One region of the Azonexus sp. GW821-FHT04F04 genome, then DNA from elsewhere that is predicted to be linked to it. Evidence: predicted binding sites of a transcription regulator. Region 1 holds the regulator's gene; each other region holds the start of a gene.
The links. Region 1 encodes sigma-54, which starts transcription at its own class of promoters, with help from an activator protein. Its sites were predicted from a motif close to TGGCACGCTTNCTGCTNA; they were not measured.
Positions count from the first base shown of each region.

Region 1 (5,795 bases):
CAGGCGTGCTGACAGGTAAATGCGCAGCAGATCGATGATTGCCGAACACGGCTTGGGTGAAAAAATCAGCGGTGTCGTCAATTGGGTGCAGGTCTCGACCACCAATGGTGGTGGCGTCAGGCCATCCGCGACGATGACGGCTGGCGGTTGGGCCCCGAGCAGATCACTGAGCATCTGTGCGAAGCGACGCTCGCCAATGCGCATGGCCCACTCATATTCCGCCAGACCAAGGACCTGCAGACGCTCCGGATGAATAATATTGATGTGGCCAACCAGATCGGCACCGTAATTATTGGAGCCCTTGATCTCGATGCGGCGGTCAGCATGGGGGACGATATTCCAGCTCAACAGCAACTTTTCGCGGTTGTCCTCGTAAAGCTGAACCAGACTTACGTGACGCACGAACTAAACTCAGCCCTGAAAAAGGGCGACTACGGCGGCTGGATCAGCCGCGGCGTGCAATTTTTCGCGGAATGCCCGATCGGAAAAGTTCTGGGCCAACTCGGAAAGTATCTGCAGGTGCTGCTCGGTCGCTTGCTCGGGAACCAATAGCACGAAGAGCAGATCGACGGGTCGCCCGTCCGGCGAATCAAAAGGAACCGGTGTTGCCAGACGCAGAAAGGCGCCAACGGCTTGTTTCAGCCCCTTGATTCGACCATGGGGAATTGCTACACCCTGACCCAAGCCGGTGGAACCGAGCTTTTCGCGGGCGAACAAGCTATCGAAAATGATCGATCGGGCAAGACCAAGGCGATTTTCGAAAAGCATGCCTGCCTGTTCGAAGACCCGCTTCTTGCTGCTGGCCTCAAGATCGAGCAGAACCTGATCGGTTGATAGAAGGTTGGTTAGGGGGTTCATAGGGAAGGTTGGAAAAACAAAGGCCGCAGCCTGTTACGGTGCGGCCCGTTCAACGCTTATTCAGCGACGGAGTGCAGCCCCGGCTTGTCACCGCGATGGTGGTCCTGGACTTTTTGCTTGTACTTCTGAACCTGACGGTCCAGCTTGTCGAACAAGGCATCGATAGCGGCGTAGAGATCGTCACCGGACTCTTCAACGTGGATGTCCTTGCCAGGCACGTGAAGCGTGACTTCACCTTTCTGCTTGAGTTTCTCAACCGACAACACGACGCTGACGCCGGTTACCTTGTCGAAATGGCGGATCACGGGATCCAGCTTGTTCTCGACGTATTCGCGAAGTGCCGGGGTAACTTCAATGTGGTGACCACTAATCTGCAGATTCACTTTATTCTCCTCTCTCTACAGGGTCTTGCGTAAATTGACCGGTGGGATGTTGAGCGACTCGCGGTATTTTGCAACCGTCCGTCGGGCAACTACGATTCCCTGCTGGCCTAGTATTTCGGATAATTGACTATCCGACAAGGGCTTCTTGCCATCCTCGGCCGAGATCAATTGCTTGATCAGCGCCCGGATGGCCGTAGCAGAACAGGCACCACCGGTATCGGTGGAGACATGACTGCCGAAGAAGTATTTGAGTTCGAAGATGCCGCGCGGCGTCGCCATGTATTTCTGGCTGGTGACACGCGATACGGTCGACTCGTGCAAACCGAGAATGTCAGCGATTTCGCGCAAAACGAGCGGGCGCATGGCGACTTCTCCGTGTTCAAAGAATTGACGCTGACGGTCAACAATGGCCTGCGTAACACGATGAATTGTCTCAAAACGCTGCTGTACGTTCTTGATCAGCCAGCGAGCCTCCTGCAGCTGTGTCGACAGGTTGCCGTTACCACGTCGCTGCTTGGCAAGAATTTCGGCATAAAGACGGTTGATACGCAGGCGTGGGTAAGCGTCAGGATTGATGTACGCCGTCCACTTTCCCTTGAGCTTCTTCACAATCACGTCCGGCGTGATATAGCGCGCTTCAATCTGGGAAAAACGGGCGGCTGGCCGCGGGTTGAGGCTGGTAATCACAGCCTGTGCAGCCTTCAGCGACTCGTCGTCGCAACCAGTCAGACGGCGAATCTTGGTGAAATCACGGGCGGCCAGGAGTTCCAGATGCTTCTGGACGATAGTCAAAGCCAGATCCCGGACCTCATCGCCGCGCGGCAAGGCTTTTAGTTGCAGGGCCAGACATTCCTGCAAATTTCGGGCACCAATCCCGACCGGATCGAAATTCTGGATGTGATGCAGCGCGATTTCGAGCTCTTCGATTTCAATTTCGTACTCCGGCGGCAGCGTTTCCCAGAGCTCCTCCAGCGTAGCCGACAGATAGCCGTCGTCGTCGAGCGCCTCAATCAGGAAGCGCACCAGACTGCGGTCACGCTCCGAAACCTGGGTCATGCCCAATTGCCAGCCGAGGTGATCGCGCAGGCTGATCGTCGTGCCGTGCGTATCCTGTGAATCGCTGTCGTCGTCCTCATCCCGCCCGGCGCCGGTAAAGGTGCCGGCGTCAGCGGCCCAGCGGTCATCGTCGACATCAGAGGGAGCGGAAGGTACGTCCTGCTCGCGGTCGTCACGTGCATCACGCTCTTCGCGCTCGACCCTTTGTTCGCGTTCGCCTTCGGTGGTCTGCGGAGAATCAAATTGCTGAGCGCCGGAAAAAGCCTCGCCGCCCTGTTCGTCCTCGCGCTCGAGCATCGGATTCTCGAGCAAATATCGCTCGATTTCCTGCTGCATTTCGATCGTCGACAACTGCAGCAGTTTGATTGACTGCTGCAGCTGAGGAGTCAGCGCCAGATGTTGGGAGAGTTTTAGCTGGAGTGCCGGCTTCATTGGTTGGGGTCGGTTTCTATCTTCCGGTCAGAGCTTGAAGTGCTCGCCGAGATAAACCTTTCGTACGCTTTCATTATCAACGATTTCGTCCGGCCGTCCAGCCGCCAGAACGTTTCCGGCGTTGATAATGTACGCGTGGTCGCAAATACCCAGCGTCTCGCGGACATTGTGGTCGGTAATCAGGACGCCGATTCCGCGCTCCTTGAGGAAGCGGATAATTTTCTGAATTTCGAGCACGGCGATCGGATCGACGCCGGCAAACGGCTCGTCAAGCAGGATAAACCGTGGATTGGTCGCCAGGGCGCGGGCAATTTCAACGCGACGCCGCTCGCCACCGGACAGTGCCGAGGCATTGACGTGGCGGACGTGGCTGATATGCAGTTCGGCCAGCAACCCCTCAAGGCGATCGTTCAACTCGGCTTGCGGCAATTTGAGCAGCTCGAGGATGGCACGGATGTTTTCCTCGACATTGAGCTTGCGGAAAACCGAGGCTTCCTGCGGCAGATAGGACAGGCCAAGCCTCGCCCGGCTGTGCATCGGCAGGTGAGTCAGGCGATTGTCGTCGATATAGACTTCGCCGCCGTCAGCCGCGACCAGCCCGACGATCATGTAAAAACAGGTGGTCTTGCCGGCACCGTTCGGACCAAGCAGACCGACGACTTCACCGGACTTGACCTCGAAAGAGACGTCTTCGACGACTGTCCGCGCCTTGTAACGCTTCTTGAGATTGTGGGCCGAGAGTTTGGCTGCCGGCATGTTCATTCATCCACTCCCTGCATGGCCCGCCGAATGGCGTCGTTGGAAAAGCCACGATATTGCAGGAAACGCATCTGTTTGCCACGCTCCTCGGCGGTTTCCGGCGGTCGACCGAACTTTTTGGTCCAAATTACCCGGCAGCGTTCGGTTTCATCACCGGCTTCGGGCAGGGCCTTGGCGATGTCGGCATCGCTGACGCCTTGCTGGCGCAACTCCTGGCGCAGTCGCGCATCGCCGTAACGTCTTCCCCGCACTGCAACCCGTTGAGTAGCGTAGCGGCAATCGGAGAGCAGGCGTTCGGCCTGCAAGGTATCGAGCACTGCCGACAGCTCTTCCGCCGATTCGGCATGCGGAGCGAGCTTGGCCTGCAAGCCGGCCCGGCTGTAGTCACGCCGGGTCAGCAATTGCAGGGCGCGGACGCGCAAGTCAGGCATCCGCCGCAGCCGCCTTGGTCGGCTTGATGACGGTGGTGCTGGCCGCTTCGCGGATCTTCGCCTCGATTTCCTGGGCGATTTCCGGGTGCGACTTCAGGAATTCGCGGGAATTGTCCTTGCCCTGGCCGATCTTTTCGCCCTTGTAGGAGTACCAGGCGCCGGATTTTTCGACCAGCTTGTGGGAGACGCCCATTTCGACCACTTCGCCCTGACGGGAAATGCCTTCACCGTAGAGGATGTCGAAGATGGCTTCGCGGAAGGGCGGAGCGACCTTGTTCTTGACGACCTTGACCTTGGTTTCGCTGCCGATGACTTCGTCGCCCTTCTTGATCGCGCCGATGCGGCGGATGTCGAGGCGAACCGAAGCGTAGAACTTGAGCGCGTTGCCGCCGGTCGTCGTTTCCGGCGAACCGAACATGACGCCGATCTTCATGCGGATCTGGTTGATGAAAATGACCAGCGTGTTGGTCTTCTTGATGTTGGCAGTCAGCTTGCGCAGGGCCTGGCTCATCAGGCGGGCGTGCAGGCCGACCATCTGGTCGCCCATTTCGCCTTCGATTTCAGCGCGCGGGGTGAGGGCGGCGACCGAGTCGATGACGATGATGTCAACCGAACCGGAGCGAACCAGCATGTCGGCAATTTCAAGGGCTTGTTCGCCGGTATCCGGCTGCGAGATCAGCAGGTCGCCGACATTGACGCCAAGCTTCTGGGCGTATTGCGGATCGAGCGCGTGTTCGGCGTCGATGAAGGCAGCAACACCGCCGAGCTTCTGCATTTCGGCCACGACTTGCAGACAGAGCGTGGTCTTGCCGGAAGATTCCGGACCGTAGATTTCAACGACGCGACCGCGCGGCAGGCCACCGACGCCCAGCGCGATGTCCAAACCGAGCGAGCCGGTAGACACGACCTGAATGCCTTCGTCGATTTCGGCGTCGCCCATCTTCATGATGGAGCCTTTGCCGAATTGCTTTTCGATCTGTTGCAGCGCTGCGGCGAGCGCCTTTGCCTTGTTGTCGTCCATGGAGTTACCTCGGAAATTTGAGCGGATTATGGCACAGGGGCCAAAGATGGAATAGAAATTGCTGCGTTTGATCGACAGGCTGATTGTTCCGGATATGCCATCGGCAGCCGTCAATTTCACTGATTACACGGAGCAGACGAGGTATATTCCCAGCCCGCTCCGCCATTACTTAAATACTGTGTATAAATACAGTACATTTACCATGATCGCTTGGCAAGAAAATTCTGCATTCAAATCAAGGCTCGGCAAGCTGCTGCTCTGCATTTGGCTGGCCGTCAATGCGCCGCAGAGTTTCGCCAAACCAGCGCCGTGGTACTGGTGGGCGAGCAAGACGACCGACCACCGGGTCTGCGCGCAGACTTCACCTGGAACCGGCTGGTTTCGCGAGAGCACGGCGTTCAGGGACAGCGGCTGCAGTGTCCGGGTGAAAGCATTTTGACGGCCTATTTTCCTCCACCCGATAGCGGTCTGACCGTCATCCACGTCGATAACGAAATCATCGTTGTCGACAAACCGGCCGGGCTGCTCTCCGTCCCGGGGCGCGGGGAGGGCATGGACGATTGCCTGGCGTCGCGCGTCCAGGCCCGTTATCCCGATGCACTGATTGCCCATCGCCTCGACATGTCGACCTCCGGCCTGCTCGTTCTGGCGCGTGGCGCGGAAATGCACCGGCAACTTTCGCGATTTTTCCGCGAACGCCAGATCGACAAACGTTATGTCGCCATCGTTCACGGGCAAATGGTGGAGGATAGCGGCGAGGTTGAGTTGCCGTTGATCTGCGACTGGCCGAACCGGCCGCGACAAAAGGTCGATTTCGAGATCGGCAAGCCGTCGTTGACCCGTTTTCGCGTCGTC
Region 1 covers NZ_JBWKSX010000001.1:157,839-163,633, reverse strand. Annotated here, with positions in the region: gene hprK (HPr(Ser) kinase/phosphatase) at 1-402, opposite strand, end outside; gene ptsN (PTS IIA-like nitrogen regulatory protein PtsN) at 412-858, opposite strand; gene hpf (ribosome hibernation-promoting factor, HPF/YfiA family) at 915-1,241, opposite strand; gene AC07TV_RS00765 (RNA polymerase factor sigma-54) at 1,257-2,729, opposite strand; gene lptB (LPS export ABC transporter ATP-binding protein) at 2,757-3,491, opposite strand; gene recX (recombination regulator RecX) at 3,488-3,919, opposite strand; gene recA (recombinase RecA) at 3,912-4,940, opposite strand; gene AC07TV_RS00745 (hypothetical protein) at 4,999-5,379, shown strand; gene AC07TV_RS00740 (pseudouridine synthase) at 5,373-5,795, shown strand, end outside.

Region 2 (5,795 bases), 730 kb from region 1:
CATCGCGACTTCACGGTAAACGACATGCATCTCGACGTTCGTATCGGCATCGGCACCGGGCCGGTCGTTGCCGGTGTCGTCGGCAAGAAGAAGTTCATCTACGACCTGTGGGGCGACACCGTCAATCTGGCCAGTCGGATCACCAGCGAAGGCACTCCGGGGATGATCCATGTTGATGCAACTACCCACCTGCGCCTGGCCCAGCATTTTTCTTTCGATGACCCACAGACGCTCTATCTCAAGGGCAAAGGCAATACCGTCGTTTATCGCCTGAACGGCTTACGGGCGCAACAACCTATCGGCGGATCGACAGGGTGAATGCCACGCACCCCGGTCGATTTTCAGCCAGGACCAGTGAATAACCCACCCCGTCAGCCTGCCGGGCTGCATGATACAAACCGATTCCCAGACCGTCTTCGGATTTAACCGGCTCTTTTAACAAGACGCCGGTCACAGTGGGGTCAATAGGCTGACCATCATCCGAGACTGTCAGGCTGCCATCAGCAAAAAGTACGCTGATCCTCAGACCCGGTTGGCGCAAACGTTTGGCCAGCGCGTTCTGCAACAGGTTTTCTGCCACGCTGTCGAACAGCGGGCCGGGCAAGAACTGACCGGCAGTGGCTTCGCCCTGCCAATCGACCTCCAAATGTCCGTTGCGCTCCTTAAACTGGCGCCACCATTCGTTGGCGCCAACCATCTCCAGACGCTCGATTTGCGGTGACTGCAGTTTATCCAGCGTCGCTTTCAAGCGGTCTGCAATTTGCGGTAGCTGTCGGCCGAGCAAAGCCGCCACCTCGGCCGGATCACCTGGCTGATTCGCCGCATAGCAAAGCACTTGCAGAGACTGGAGCAGATTCTTCACGTCATGCGTCACCCGCGCGCCGGTTTCATAAATGGCCTGAACATAACCCATGCGCTGCAACCGGTGCGTCTGCAACTTGACCAGGTAAAACTCGACAGCAAGGCGGAGCAGCCACTCGACATGCCAACGCATGGCTGGTGAAGGCGAGTGATGAAAATGGACCGACAGCGTCAGTTCGTTCGCTTGGCTAGTGTGGGCATATGGGCTCTGCTCGCCGGACTGTCCGGCCCGCTCTCCGGCTCGCCAGGAAACACCGACAATCCACGGAATACCTTGCAAACGCAGCATCACCGCATCGAGAAACAGCGCCGGATCGGTATATCGCTCACTCTCCTCCGAAAGTTGAACGAGCCACTGCTCAAGCGGCATACCAAGCGACAACATATAACGTGAAATCGCCGAACCGATGCCGGAAAAACCGCCACGCGGGTTCCATGCCCAAGCCACGACCAGCAACGCCCCGGCAACAGCCAGCGAAGTCTTGAACAAGGCTTCGACATAGCCAGCCCCGCCAACCAGCATGTAAGCCAGTGCCCCCAGCACAAAAACGGCGAGGACAAGAAAAACCATGACCCCATAGAACAGATCAAAGGCTTCGCCAGATTTACGCTGCGGCGCCCGGGCCGGAAAAACAAGCAGAAAGGGGAGAAATATCGGCATGAAACGGGCAAGTGATCCGCGCAAAACCGGATCGATGGCTACCGCCGGCGAAATTTCCGGTATCGCACCCAGGACAGTGATACCGACCAGATATCCGAAAGCCAGAAGATAGCCTGAGCGCTCGCCAGATCTTTCGGTCCCCAGCACTCGCCCACCAATGGCTGCCGCGAGCGCTCCGCACCAGATCAATAACAGCCACGGACCGAGCAAGAGCGTAGATCCCAGAACCACGCCGAGCAACACGATCCCTTGCCGCAATTCGATCCGGCGCTCGCCGGCGACAAAGGGCTGCCAAATCAGGAAAAGGCCGAGAGCAACCACCCATAGCAAACGAACAGCAGGAATCTTCCACCCGCCAAACGCCAGTGCGTGAAGCATCAACAAATGGGTTGCCAGCAGAAAATGCGGCCAAGCGGCCAGGCGGCTGGCAATTTGGCCGACGATCCCGGTGTTCATATTTCAGACAACCTGTCCATATCTCGACACTTATTACCCAGCCATTTGTAAAGAGTTGCCAAATATACGCCAAAACGCATAGGCACGAAATTTGCGAATGATTAACCAGAATTCAATTGGAGAATGCCATGAAATACCAACAAAAAGGCTTTACCCTCGTCGAAATTGCCATTGTTCTTGTCATTATCGGGCTACTGCTGGGCGGTGTGCTGAAGGGGCAGGAGTTGATCAACAGCGCAAAAGTTAAAAACTTTGCGACGGACTTCCGAAACATTCCTCTGTTTATTTATGGCTATCAGGATAAATACAAAGCGCTGCCCGGAGATGATTCCGCTGCAAGCACCCACGTCACCGGCGCCACGACGGCAACCTGTAGCAATTGCCTCGGGAATGGCGTAATAAATGGCGCATGGAACACCACAACAGCCACTGATGAAAGCTTCCTGTTCTGGCAGCATGTTCGACTTGCCGGCCTTGCTGCAGGCCCGACCGTTACATCCGCTGCTGACTACATTCCGAAAAATGCTGATGGCGGCATAATCGGCATCACCAGCGCAGTCAGTACGCCGATTACCGGATTACGCGGATCGTACATCGTATGTTCGCAAGGCATTCTGGGAAAATTTGCCAAACAACTGGACATCACCATGGATGATGGCAATACAGCTACTGGCTCAATGCAGACAATGGCCACTCAAACCGCAAATCAAACCACTGCAGTGAGTCCGGTTCCCAACACCGGTACCACCGGATTAATTGACGACGCAACCTCTTATACGGTTTGCATGGGATTGTAAGCGTCCAAAATACAACGCAAATGTGGCCCGCCCCGGCGGGCTTTTTCATTTCTGCAGCAGGCGCTCCTCCGCTGCAGTGACTGCTTCAGGGAGGCCAAGGACGACAACCACATCCCCTTCTTCCAGGCGTGTTTCCGGGGCTGGCTCCAGAGCACGAATACCGCGCCGGCGGATGGCGCTGACTTCACAATCAAGTTCGTCAAGATTCAGCGCATCCAGGGTCTGCCCAATGCCAGCGGCGCCTGAAACCAGTAGCACAGAGTGAAGGCGCGGGTGATGTTCATCGTCGTCGTCATGATCACGGTCAGATATGCCCCGATAAAAACCGCGCAACAGGCTGTAGCGCTGGGAGCGTGTTTGACGAATACGCTTGAGCACCCGGTTGACCGGGACCCCAACCAGCACCAGGGCATGTGAAGCAAGCATCAGACTGGCCTCCAGCACTTCCGGGACAACCTCCGCCGCCCCCGCCCTGGTCAGACGGTCCATATCACGCTCATCGAAGGTGCGGACGACCACCGGCAGGTCAGGACGCGACTCCTGAACGTGATGCAGGACCTTCTCGGCCAACTGGGTGTCGCTGACGGTGACGATCACCACGCTGGCCCGCATCAGGCCGGCAGCCATCAAGGCTTCTTTCCTGCCGACGTCGCCATAAACGACGTTTTCCCCGCCAGCCGCTGCCTCCCGGACACGGTCCGGATCGAGGTCGAGGGCGACATAGGCGATGCTTTCCTGGTTCAAAAAACGGGCTAGGTACTGCCCGCTCCGGCCGAAACCGCAGAGGATCACGTGTTTTTCGGCACCCATGGACTGAGCGGCGATCCTGGTCAATTGCATCGAGCGCATCATCCATTCGCTGGCGACGAAGCGCACGACGATCCGCTCGCTGTACTGGACGATGAACGGCGCGATCAGCATGGAGAGGACGAGCACGGTCAACGCGACCTGCTGGATTTCCCGGGGCATGTTGATGATTTCGCCAAGCAGCACGAAGCCGAATTCACCACCCGCGCACAGCCACAAGCCGGAGCGGATGGCATTGCCCGGCGAAGAGCCCAGTCGCCATGAGAGCAGGCCGACAACCAGCGACTTGATCAGCAACAAGGCAAGCAGCGCCAGCAAGACCTGCCACCACAGCCCGACCAGAATATGCAGATCGAGTTTGACGCCGATGGTAACGAAGAAGAGTCCCATCAGCACATCGCGGAAGGGTTTGATGTCTTCTTCCACCTGCATTTTGTATTCGGTTTCCGAAATCAGCATGCCGGCGACGAAAGCGCCAAGCGCCAGCGACAGCCCCGCTAGTTCGGTGATTGTGGCGAGACTCAGCGTAATCAGCAGCACGTTGAGAACGAACACTTCGGAAGACTTGGCCCGTGCGACAAAATGGAACCATTTGCGCATCAGTTTCTGGCCGAAGACAAGAATGACGGCCAGCACCACGACAGCCTTGAACAATGCCACCGCCAACAGCATGGCCAGTTTTTCCGGCGGCTGGGTCAGCGAGGGAATGATGACCAGCAGGGGGACCACGGCGAGGTCCTGGAAGAGCAGGACGCCCATGATCTCCCGCCCGTGTGCCGAATCCAGCTGCTGGCGTTCGACCAGCAGCTTGGTCAGAACGGCTGTCGAAGACATGGCGAATACGCCGCCGAGGGCGATGCCCAGTTGCCAGCTGACGCCGAAAAGCATGATCAGCCCGGCAATCAGGGTCATGCTCAGAATCACCTGCAGCATGCCCAGGCCGAAAACGATGCGCTTCATCGCATACAGCTTGGGCAGCGAAAATTCGAGACCGATGGAGAACATCAGAAAAACGACGCCAAATTCGGCGAGATGCTCGGCCCGATAGACGTCGTTCATCAGGTTCAGCGCATGCGGGCCGATGACGCTGCCGACGAACAGGTAGCCGAGCACCGGCGGCAAATTGAAACGACGGAAGATGACCACGGCCAGAACCGAGGCACCGAGCAGGAGGAGGACGAGGGAGAGTGCGCTCAAGGTCGTTGCGTGAAGTCGGGTATACTTCGGCCATCATAACCTCAGCAAGCCCATGAACCCAAGCCAATCTACCGCCCGCTTCTCCCCGGAACGCGCTCTGGAACTGGGTCGTCAGACCCTGAGCATCGAGGCTGCTGCGGTCGACGCTCTGAAAAGCCGAATAAACGGCGACTTTGCCCGAGCCGTCGAGCTGATCCTGAACAGCCATGGCCGCCTGATCGTCAGCGGCATGGGCAAATCAGGCCACATCGCCCGCAAGATCGCCGCCACCATGGCCAGCACCGGCACCCCCGCTTATTTCGTTCATCCGGCCGAAGCCAGCCACGGCGATCTCGGCATGATCACCCGCGACGACGTCCTGCTCGCCCTGTCCAATTCCGGCGAGTCCGGTGAACTTCTGAGCATCCTGCCCGCACTCAAGCGGCAGGGTGCCAAGATCATCTCGATGACCGGCGCCCCGACTTCAACCCTGGCCCGCGAAGCAGACATTCACCTCGACGCCGGCGTTGCCCAGGAAGCCTGCCCGCACAACCTCGCCCCGACGGCCAGCACGACGGCAGCCCTGGCGCTGGGCGATGCGCTGGCTGTTGCCTTGCTCGACGCCCGCGGCTTCGGGCCGGACGATTTCGCCCGCTCGCACCCCGGCGGCTCGCTCGGTCGTCGCCTGCTCACCCACGTCCGCGACGTCATGCGCGCCGATGACCGGGTACCGGCTGTCGCGCCCAACACACCGATCACCGATGCCATCATCGCCATGTCGCGGGGCGGCTTGGGGCTGGTGGCAATCATCGATCCCGCCAACGTCGTGCTCGGCATCTTCACCGACGGCGACCTGCGTCGTTCTTTTGAAAAACGCGTCGACCTGCAGCAAGGCGACATCGCGTCGGTCATGTACGCGGCACCGCGCACCATCGGTCCTGACCGCCTTGCCGTCGAGGCAGTCGAAATGATGGAGCGCCTGCGCATCAATGCCCTGCTCGTCGTCGATGCCGACAATCACCTGATCGGTGCACTGA
Region 2 covers NZ_JBWKSX010000001.1:891,587-897,381, reverse strand. Annotated here, with positions in the region: gene AC07TV_RS04375 (adenylate/guanylate cyclase domain-containing protein) at 1-318, shown strand, start outside; gene AC07TV_RS04370 (hypothetical protein) at 296-1,978, opposite strand; gene AC07TV_RS04365 (prepilin-type N-terminal cleavage/methylation domain-containing protein) at 2,107-2,775, shown strand; gene AC07TV_RS04360 (monovalent cation:proton antiporter family protein) at 2,821-4,779, opposite strand; gene AC07TV_RS04355 (KpsF/GutQ family sugar-phosphate isomerase) at 4,832-5,795, shown strand, end outside.
Region 2: the regulator sigma-54 is predicted to act here: its motif matches at 2,059-2,076, upstream of AC07TV_RS04365 (prepilin-type N-terminal cleavage/methylation domain-containing protein).

Region 3 (5,795 bases), on a different contig from region 1:
TGGAACAGACGCAAACCAGCCTCGCCGACACCTTCGCGCAACGTACCGCTGCGCTGCTCGCCGACATGCGCGCCACGCAGGCTGATTGGCAACGCGATTGGGCGACCGGCGAACAAACCCGCCAGGCCAGCTTCACCGATGCTCTTGCCGCCATGGCCGGCAAGCTCGAAGCGCAATGGCAGCATGCCGGGGACGCCACGCTGGCGCAGCAGGAAAAGATCACGCAGACGTTGGGCGACACCGCCCGCGACCTCGTTGCCACCCATCAGCGCCAGGCCGAAACGACCATCGCTGAAGTCACCCGCCTCATGCAGACTGCCGCCGAAGCGCCCAAGGCGGCGGCCGAAGTCATCGGCCAGCTGCGCCACGAACTGTCGGCGAGCATGGCGCGCGACAACAGCCTGCTCGAAGAGCGCAGCCGCATCATGGAAACGCTGGGCGCCCTGCTCGACGCCATCAACCACGCCTCGACCGAGCAGCGCAGCGCTATCGACGCGCTGGTCGCCTCGTCGGCCGACCTGCTCGAACGCGCCGGCAGCCAGTTCGCCGCCAAGGTCGAGAGCGAAGCCGGCAAGCTCGTCGACATCGGCACCAGCATCACCGGCGGCGCGCTTGAAGTCGCCAGCCTGGGCGAGGCTTTCGGCGCCGCGGTGAAACTCTTCGCCGAATCGAACGACAAGATGATGGCCGCCCTGCAACGCATCGAAGGCGGGCTGACCAAGTCGCTGACGCGCAGCGACGAGCAGCTTGCCTACTACGTCGCCCAGGCCCGCGAAATCATCGACCTCAGCATCATGTCGCAGAAGAAGATGGTCGACGACCTGCAGCGCGTCGCCGCTAGCGAGGCATGAGCGTGGAAGACATCGACGCCAGCGTCGACCACGGCACGCCCGTCTGGGCCGTTTTCGGCGACCTCATGGCCGGCCTGCTCGGCGCCTTCGTGCTCATTCTGGTCGGCGTACTCGGCGTGCAACTCGAACTGGTCACCAGCCTCGAAGCCGAAATCCAGAAACGCCAGCAGGAAGAACAGCGCCGCGAAGCGCTCGAGAAGGCCTTGGCCGGCCCGCTCGCCTCCGGCCGCGTGACACTCAACAACGGCAAGATCGGCATCAGTGGCAACGTGCTCTTCGCTCTCAATTCCGACCAATTGCAGCCGGAAGGCAAGCAGTTGCTCAAGAGCCTCTCCCAGCCCATCGCCGCCTACCTCGGCGCCAGCGAACAGATGCTCATGGTCAGCGGCTTCACCGACGACATGCCGGTGCGCGGCAGCAACAGCCGGTTCGCCGACAACTGGGAACTCTCGGCCCAGCGCGCCCTGACCGTAACGCGCACGCTGATCGATGACGGCGTGCCCTCGTCGTCCATCTTCGCCGCTGCCTTCGGGGCGCAACAGCCGGTCGCTGACAACGCCGATGCCGATGGCCGCGCCCGCAACCGCCGCGTCGAAATGGCGCCAGTGCCCAAGTCGCGGACCAACGGCAAGGACGCCAATGGCTGAAACGGGCGACATGGGCGCAACGGATGACATCCCGGCTCAAATCAGCGCCCTGCGCACTAGCGGCGCCGCCGACCGCGACCCGGTACGTTTTGCCTACCTCGAAGCACTAAGTCGCCGTGCCGCCACGCAACCGGAAGCCATCCGCCAATTGCTCAAGGCCAGAATCAGCGCCGCCATGTATGAACTGGCCAGCCGCCCAACCCCGGCGCCAGCCGAGAGCACCGAGACAAGCCACTCCAGCCCGCTCGCCGACCTCCTCGCCTACATCAGCGGACAAGCCCACGGCCAGCAGGACGCCACGCCGCCCGCCAACGAGGCTTCCACGGTCAACCGGAAAAATCGCCCAAAATCGAAAACCGCATCGGCGGAGCCCCGCCAGCAAGGCCCGGAACTCAAGTCCGTCGCCATCTTCCGCAACGAGTGGTCCAAGCTCAGCACTGAGCAACAACTCACCCAGACCCTGGCCCAGGCCCCGGAAAACGCCGGCCCCATTAACTCCCAGCACCTCGTCCTGCGCAGCCTGGAACGCATGCGCGACATTGCGCCGGACTACCTGCAGGGATTCATGAGCTACATCGACACCTTGATCTGGCTTGAACAAGCAGATTCAACGCGGGCAATGGCAGGTCGGATATCCGCAGGTGACGCAGGAAAACCCGCGCGCCCCGGAACGCGCCGTACGACAAAGCGGTAGCTGACTACTAGCTATCTATACTTGCGACAACCAATCGTTGATCGCGCCAGCTGAAAATCCCCGCACATGAAACTCTGTTTGTTCAACGATCAGTTTCATCTTCTTTACATGTTCAGACAGCCCTGTAACCCGCCCATCACAGAGCAAACGGAGTTCATATTTGGATATATTCCCAAAATTTCTTTAAAAGCATAAAAACCGGGGAATTGATGTCGGAAATTTTTACATCAGGCATATCAAGTGGTCACAATATACAAATATTTAATTTAAAAACAACGCTATGTAAACATGGCTTAATTATTGCTTAAGAGGATCGCGTTTTCGACAAATCAATAAATCATCAAACTTTGGGGTAAAAATGAAAAAACTATCAGTCGCATCTTTGGGATTGTCGTGTCTTCTGCTTTCAGCGGGAGCAAACGCAGCAATCGTCACTCAAGACCTAAACATTCTGCTCCCCACACAAGGAACCCTTGCTGTTGACCTCAATGGTGACTCGATAAACGACATCGGGCTTGCTGAGGATTGCTGTTCCGCGAACAATACATGGACTTCTGCTGGCGCCTACACGACTCAAGTGTCGTTGAACTGGCTGTCGGTCGGTGCCATCATTAACAACTCCCTGCCGTGGAGCACAACTGGTGGGTACATGCCAGTTGGTGGTCAAATCGTTGGCTCAAATTACATTGCAGTACAAGACTTCAGTCTCGGCAATCTGTTTGGTTACATCACTCTCGATTACGATGGTACGAACCTTGTCGTCGACCGCTTCACATACGAAGACAGCGGCGCCGCCCTGATGGTTGGAAGCAGCGCAGTACCAGAACCCGGTTCGTTGGCCCTGCTGGGCCTTGGTCTCTCTGGTCTCTTTCTGTACCGGAGAAAAAAAAGCAGCAATCAATAATTGCAACAATCTGGAACGTGTAACTCTCTTCGATTAACTTAGAGGTTTACGCTGATAGGGCAAGGAGATCAATCTCCTTGCCTTTTTCTTTTGCGCAATCCTTTATTGCCTTGATGTCACTACATTGACACACTGGTCTGGCTCATCCACGGAGCCCCGACGCGAGCGATGGGTGGACAGTTGCCAGGTGGCGAAGTGGAGAAAAACAGAGAACGGCTCGATGTGGTGCGATCAAACGATAATCGCACTTTGATTTCCAGCCACAAGTGATCACAGCGCTTCAATAAAGCAAACCTGGCTCAAGGTGGAACAGAGTCGGCCCATTCTGCCTACGGAGGTGAAAATTAGGCGAAATACGCGCCAGATATTTTTGTTATTTCTGGCGATATCCCTAATGTCAGGGCGGTTACATTGGTGCTAACCTATTCTGACCCTTGCTTCACCACGCAAATCAGAGGAAATCGGATGGAATCGAAGGGCCGGAAACGGATATCTGACTACTGGGATTCGCTTCGAATCCAGCTGACCTTTGGCGTGTTGCTGCTACAGGCTGTGTGCCTCGCTTCGCTTGCGTTGATTGCCGAAAACCAGCTCAAGAGCAGCTTCCTCGATCAATTGCAGGAGCAACAGGAAAGCAATCTCGGGTTGGTTAGCAACTGGATCGATCACGGCGTGAAGGAGCGAATCGGCTTGCTTCAGGCAGTGGCCGAAAGTCTGACACCCGAAGACTGGACTAACCGCGATACCGTCCAGCATCACCTGTCCAGCCAGCCCAGTATCAATCGCTTCTTTGCGCGCGATGTTTATGTCATTTCGGCAAAAGGAACCCGGATTGCCGAGGTTCCGCAGCGCCAGAAGGTCAATGCGGATTACAGCGCAGCACCTTATTTCACTCGCGCCATCGAGACGCGCCGTCCGGTCATCATGCCGCTGATCGGACGATTTTCCGGACGTCCGAATCTCATCTTTGCGGTTCCTGTGCTGGACAAGGCGGGAGCCGTCGTCGCCGTTATTTGCGGCTCGGATGACTTGGGCTCCGGCAGCCAATTCTATATTTCCGATTTTGCCCATAACGGTCCGTCTGGGGGCTATCAGGTCATCTCGCTCGACGAACGGAGCTATGTCGCCAGCACCGATGCATCGAAGGTTTTGACCAAGGTTGTGGGGGAAGTGGCCGACCCGCTCATGGAGCGCAGGATCAACGAGGGGTTCACCGGTGCCGGGTGGTCGATAGGTGAAGGAGGTAACGAACTGATCTCCCACGCAACGATCATCAAGGACATCAACTGGCTGGTGGTCGCCTACGTCCCGGTCAAGCAGGCGCTCGCGCCGCTGGCAGACCTTACGCAAACCATCTGGATTGGTGCCATCCTGGCCATGCTCATCACCGGCATTGTGGTTCTACGACTTTTGAATAGCCAGCTCAAGCCACTCGAAAACGCAGCAACAAAGATCGCCAGCCTTCTGCCAAACAAGGAACTGATAGAGCTACCCGAAAGTGGGAGTCGTGAGATCCGCACCTTTCTGCAGCATTTCAACCGCCTTCATCAGGTCATTCGTGAACAATTTCTCGACTTGCAAAACGAGCGGGACCACCTGGAACTAGCAGTCAATCAACGAACCGAGGCGCTGACAGCAACCGAGCAATTTACCCGCGCGATCACCGATGCGCTGCCCAGCATGATTGCCTATTGGGACACCGAATTGCGGAATCGTTTCGCGAACCGGGCCTATTTGGAGTTGTATGGAATAAGCGCTCAAGAAATCAAGGGAATGCGGTTGCAGGAGCTACTTGGCGAAGAGACCTACCGCCTCAGAGAAGCACACGTACAAGCCGCCCTGAACGGTGAACGACAATGCTTTGAACGCGTCTTGTCGAATCCTGGCAAAGCCGGGCGACATATTGTGGCCCATTACATTCCCGATGGTCCTCCAGGATCGGTAAAGGGCATCTTTGTCCTGCTCTACGACATCACAGAACTGAAAGCTGCCGAGCAGCAGATCCAGCGCCAAGCGGACGAACTGGATGACTTGTATAACCATGCACCTTGCGGCTATCACTCGCTGGATCAGCATGGCTTCATCCAGAAAATCAACGACACTGAACTGGCCTGGCTGGGATACACCCGCGAGGAACTTGTCGGGCAACGGAAAATCACCGAGTTTCTGACGCCTTCGGCAGTCGAGACATTCAGACAAAACTTCCCGAAAATCCATGCCGGTGAGGCGATACGCGAACTGCCGCTGGAATTGATACGCAAGAACGGCAGCACCTTTCCTGTGCTGCTGTCGGCATCGGCTGTCCTCGATGACGCCGGCCGGTTTATCTCTACGCGTTCAGCAATCATTGATTACTCACAACTGCGTCGGCAGCAGGAAACGCTGGGGCGGGTACTCGCCGCTTCACCGATGGCTGTTCGCATTGCCCGCGTTGAAGACCACCACATCCTGTTCGTGAACAAGGCATATTGCGATCTGGTACGCAGAACCCAAGAAGAGGTGAATAACGAAGAGGTAAGCCACTATTACGCCGATCCGGATGTTTTCGAAGAAATCCGCGCCACCCTTGCCCGTGGCGAGTCAGTACTCAATCGCCTGGTCGAAATTCACTTTCCCGACAATCCGGACGAACCGCATGTCTGGGCCATGGGCTCTTACATGAACATCGATTACGAGGGAAGTCCAACTGTCCTCGCCTG
Region 3 covers NZ_JBWKSX010000007.1:57,591-63,385, reverse strand. Annotated here, with positions in the region: gene AC07TV_RS14270 (DUF802 domain-containing protein) at 1-851, shown strand, start outside; gene AC07TV_RS14265 (OmpA family protein) at 854-1,498, shown strand; gene AC07TV_RS14260 (DUF2894 domain-containing protein) at 1,491-2,192, shown strand; gene AC07TV_RS14255 (PEP-CTERM sorting domain-containing protein) at 2,551-3,096, shown strand; gene AC07TV_RS14250 (response regulator) at 3,562-5,795, shown strand, end outside.
Region 3: the regulator sigma-54 is predicted to act here: its motif matches at 2,482-2,499, upstream of AC07TV_RS14255 (PEP-CTERM sorting domain-containing protein).